2 regions of the Streptomyces sp. bgisy130 genome follow, and region 1 is predicted to be linked to the other one. Evidence: predicted binding sites of a transcription regulator. Region 1 holds the regulator's gene; the other holds the start of a gene.
What was found. Region 1 encodes HrcA, which represses chaperone genes, less so after heat shock. Its sites were predicted from a motif close to TTNGCACTCNGNNNNNCNGAGTGCNAA; they were not measured.
Positions count from the first base shown of each region.

Region 2: groL (chaperonin GroEL) is a predicted target of HrcA. The motif match lies at 845-871, and genes of this name have one in related genera.

Region 1 is NZ_JBYISA010000005.1:234,311-236,709, forward strand. Features, by position in the region: gene dnaJ (molecular chaperone DnaJ) at 1-403, opposite strand, end outside; gene hrcA (heat-inducible transcriptional repressor HrcA) at 404-1,420, opposite strand; gene AC3EUV_RS10005 (MBL fold metallo-hydrolase) at 1,615-2,349, shown strand.
Region 2 is NZ_JBYISA010000003.1:111,275-113,673, forward strand. Features, by position in the region: gene AC3EUV_RS05720 (cold-shock protein) at 405-608, shown strand; gene groL (chaperonin GroEL) at 998-2,399, shown strand, end outside.

The DNA of each region.
Region 1 (2,399 bases):
TGTCCTTGGTGGTCCCGAAGGCCGCTTCGGTCAGCTCGATATCGAGCCGGATCATGGCGTCCTGGCCGCGGCGGGTGCGCGAGCGCGGCCCGCGCTGCGACGCGGTGCCGAAGAAGGCGTCCATGATGTCGGAGAAGTTGCCGAAGCCCGCGCCGAAGCCGCCCGCGCCCTGGCCGCCGCCCGCCTGCGAGAGGGGGTCTCCGCCGAGGTCGTAGACCTGCTTCTTCTGCGGGTCCGAGAGCACCTCGTAAGCGGCGTTGATCTCCTTGAACCGCTCCTGGGTCTTCGGATCCGGGTTCACATCCGGGTGCAGCTCACGCGCCAGCCGGCGGAAGGCCTTCTTGATCTGGTCCTGCGAGGCGTCGCGTCCGATACCGAGGACCGAGTAGTAATCCGTGGCCACTTACGACTCCGCGAGGATTTGTCCGACGTAACGTGCCACTGCGCGTACCGCTCCCATCGTTCCGGGGTAGTCCATGCGGGTCGGTCCGACCACGCCGAGTTTGGCGACTGCCTCGTCGCCCGAACCGTAGCCGACCGTGACGACCGATGTGGACGCCAGGCCTTCATGGGCATTCTCATGCCCGATACGTACGGTCATGCCCGAGTCCTTGGCCTCGCCGAGAAGCTTGAGCATCACCACATGCTCCTCAAGGGCCTCCAGCACCGGCCGGATGGTCAGGGGGAAGTCGTGCCCGAAGCGCGTGAGATTGGCGGTGCCGCCGATCATCAGCCGCTCTTCGGTCTCCTCCACCAGAGTTTCCAGCAACACCGACAGCACTGTCGAGACCGTGCTGCGGTCGTCCTGCTCGAAGGACTCCGGGAGATCCTGCACCAACTGCGGCACATCCGCGAACCGGCGCCCCACGACCCGGCTGTTGAGCCGGGCCCGCAGGTCCGCCAGGGAGGTTTCGCCGAACGGCGCCTGGCAGTCGATCAACCGCTGCTCGACCCGCCCGGTGTCCGTGATCAGCACCAGCATCAGCCGGGCCGGGGCCAGCGCCAGCAGCTCGACGTGCCGGACCGTGGACCGGGTCAGGGACGGGTACTGCACGACCGCGACCTGCCGGGTCAGCTGCGCCAGCAGCCGGACCGTGCGGCCCACCACGTCATCGAGGTCGACGGCGCCGTCCAGGAAGTTCTGGATCGCCCGCCGCTCCGGGCTGGACAGCGGCTTCACACCGGCCAGCTTGTCGACGAACAGGCGGTAGCCCTTGTCGGTCGGGATGCGCCCGGCGCTCGTGTGCGGCTGGGCGATGAAACCCTCGTCCTCCAGGGCGGCCATGTCGTTGCGGACGGTGGCCGGGGAGACGCCGAGCTGATGGCGCTCGGTCAGGGCCTTGGAGCCGACCGGCTCCTCCGTCCCGACATAGTCCTGGACGATGGCGCGCAGCACTTCGAGCCTGCGTTCACTGAGCATCCCGCGCACCTCCAGTCCGGCCGTCCGCCGTCTCGACTCTCCTGGCACTCACACGGGCCGAGTGCCAGACCTTGAGCCAGTGTACGGCCGAGTAGCACGGACACGGCAAGGGCGGCCGCACACTGCACCCGCCCGGTGACCGTGTTCGGTCGATCTGTCGGGCAACGCTATCGCGATGGCGCTAGCGTCTCGGTATGCACACGACTTGGGAAGAGGCCGGTTGGGAACAGCTCGGTGACGGTGTCGCCAGACGCCGGATGCCGGGCTGGGACGAGACGATCGGGGTGATCGCGGGGACCACCGGCGTCATGATCGTCGACACCGGCGCGACCCTGCGCGACGGTGCGGATCTGCGGCGCGCGATCCGCAGTGTGCTGGGCCGGAACGTGACGCATGTCGCGCTCACCCACCCGCATTTCGATCATGTCCTGGGCACCGCCGCCTTCGCGGGCGTCGAGGTCTTCGGCGCGGCCGGGCTGGGCGAGCTGCTGCGCCGCGGCAAGGACGAGCTGCGGCACGACGCGATCCGGCACGGCATCGACCGGGACACCGCCGCCGAGGCCGCCGATCTGCTGGTCGCCCCGCACCACCACGTCCACGACCAGCTGACCGTCGAGCTCGGCGACCGGCAGGTGCTGCTCGCCAACGTCGGCCCCGGCCACTCGGCGCACGATCTGGCGGTCCTGGTACCCGGCCGGGGCGGGTCCCCCGAGATTGTCTTCTGCGGCGACCTGGTCGAGGAGTCCGGCGAACCCCAGGCGGGCCCGGACGCGCTGCCGCAGCGGTGGCCCGGCGCACTGGACCGGCTGCTGGCCCTGGGCGGTGAGGACGCCCTGTATGTGCCCGGCCACGGCGCCGTGGTGGACGCCGGTTTCGTCCGCGCCCAGCGTGCCGCCCTCGCCGCCCGCTTCGGCGTCGCCCCCTCCTGAACCGCCCGCCGACCTCACGAGACAGGCCGCCATGCAGAGCAAGCGCTACA
Region 2 (2,399 bases), on a different contig from region 1:
TTCATGACCGGAATTGCCCCGTCCGCCGGAAAGCGGACGGGGCAATTCCATGTTGTGAAAGGAGATACCATTGGGGTGATCCCCCTCCGGATATCACCGCGAGCATGCCGAACGCATATGTGTTCGCGATCAGTTGTGGCCAAAGTGTGGGCGGTATTTGTCGCCTAGGTGCCCTATGCCCGGCCCGACTTGCCCTGGAGAACTGGGATTTCGCCGCATATTGCCGTTTCTTCGGCGCCGGAATTCTCGTCCGATTGACCTGTTGCTCTGGGCATCTGTGCAGATACATTCAGCGGCGGTCGACGCGTTCCGGCGCACACCCCACGGGCCATTCGCGGGGTGAGGTCTGACCCGGGTCCGCGGAGTGCGGTCCTGCGCAAGGGCCAGTAATAGGGGAGTTAGGCATGGCTCAGGGCACCGTCAAGTGGTTCAACGCGGAGAAGGGGTACGGCTTCATCGCGGTCGACGGTGGTGCGGATGTTTTCGTCCACTACAGCGCGATCCAGATGGACGGCTACCGCACCCTTGAGGAGGGTCAGCGGGTCGAGTTCGAGATCTCGCAGGGCCAGAAGGGGCCGCAGGCGGACATGGTCCGGGTGGCCGGCTGAGGCGCCGACCGACTGCTGCGTGAGGAAGGCCCGTACCCCTGAGGGGGGTACGGGCCTTCGGCATGCTGCCGGATGGGCAGGCTGCGCGGGTGCGGGGTGTACGCGCTCCAACTTGTCGCCCGGCCGTCACTCCAACGGAAGGCGCCCTCGAAGTCGTTCCGCGCCCGACCGCCACACCTCACCGACGCCCCTTCAAGCGGCTTGCACTCTCCACCCTCGAGTGCTAATCATTGGCGTTAGCACTCTCCCAGTGAGAGTGACAAAGAAGGACCGGGTCGGCGAGGCCCACGGATCGGTGGGGCAAGGAACCACACAGGTCTGTAGGTCGTCCGTCGCGGGCGCCAGCGCGGTCCGGAGCAATCCACCCCAGTCCGGGAGGACCACTTCACATGGCCAAGATCATCGCGTTCGACGAGGAGGCACGGCGCGGTCTCGAGCGCGGGATGAACCAGCTCGCCGACGCCGTCAAGGTCACCCTCGGCCCCAAGGGCCGTAACGTCGTCCTCGAGAAGAAGTGGGGCGCCCCCACGATCACCAACGATGGTGTTTCCATCGCCAAGGAGATCGAGCTCGAGGACCCGTACGAGAAGATCGGCGCCGAGCTGGTCAAGGAGGTCGCGAAGAAGACGGACGACGTCGCCGGTGACGGCACGACGACCGCGACCGTCCTGGCCCAGGCCCTGGTCCGCGAGGGCCTGCGCAACGTCGCCGCCGGTGCCAACCCGATGGCCCTCAAGCGCGGTATCGAGCGCGCCGTCGAGGCCGTCTCCGCCGCCCTGCTCGAGCAGGCCAAGGACGTGGAGACCAAGGAGCAGATCGCTTCGACCGCCTCCATCTCCGCCGCTGACACCCAGATCGGCGAGCTGATCGCCGAGGCCATGGACAAGGTCGGCAAGGAAGGCGTCATCACCGTCGAGGAGTCCCAGACCTTCGGTCTGGAGCTGGAGCTCACCGAGGGTATGCGCTTCGACAAGGGCTACATCTCGGCGTACTTCGCCACCGACATGGAGCGTATGGAGGCGTCGCTCGACGACCCGTACATCCTCATCGTCAACTCCAAGATCGGCAGCGTGAAGGACCTGCTGCCGCTCCTGGAGAAGGTCATGCAGTCCGGCAAGCCGCTGCTGATCATCGCCGAGGACGTCGAGGGCGAGGCCCTGTCGACCCTGGTCGTCAACAAGATCCGTGGCACCTTCAAGTCCGTCGCCGTCAAGGCCCCGGGCTTCGGTGACCGCCGCAAGGCCATGCTCGGCGACATCGCCATCCTCACCGGTGGCACCGTCATCTCCGAGGAGGTCGGCCTCAAGCTGGAGAACGCCGGTCTCGAACTGCTCGGCCGCGCCCGCAAGGTCGTCATCACCAAGGACGAGACCACCATCGTCGACGGTGCCGGTGACAGCGAGCAGGTCCAGGGCCGGGTCAACCAGATCCGCGCCGAGATCGAGAACAGCGACTCGGACTACGACCGCGAGAAGCTCCAGGAGCGTCTGGCGAAGCTGGCCGGCGGCGTGGCCGTCATCAAGGCCGGTGCCGCCACCGAGGTCGAGCTCAAGGAGCGCAAGCACCGCATCGAGGACGCCGTTCGCAACGCGAAGGCGGCCGTCGAGGAGGGCATCGTCGCCGGCGGTGGCGTCGCCCTGCTCCAGGCCTCCCAGGTCTTCGAGAAGCTGGAGCTCGAGGGTGACGAGGCGACCGGCGCCAACGCCGTGAAGCTCGCCCTGGAGGCCCCGCTCAAGCAGATCTCCGTCAACGGCGGCCTCGAGGGCGGCGTTGTGGTGGAGAAGGTGCGCA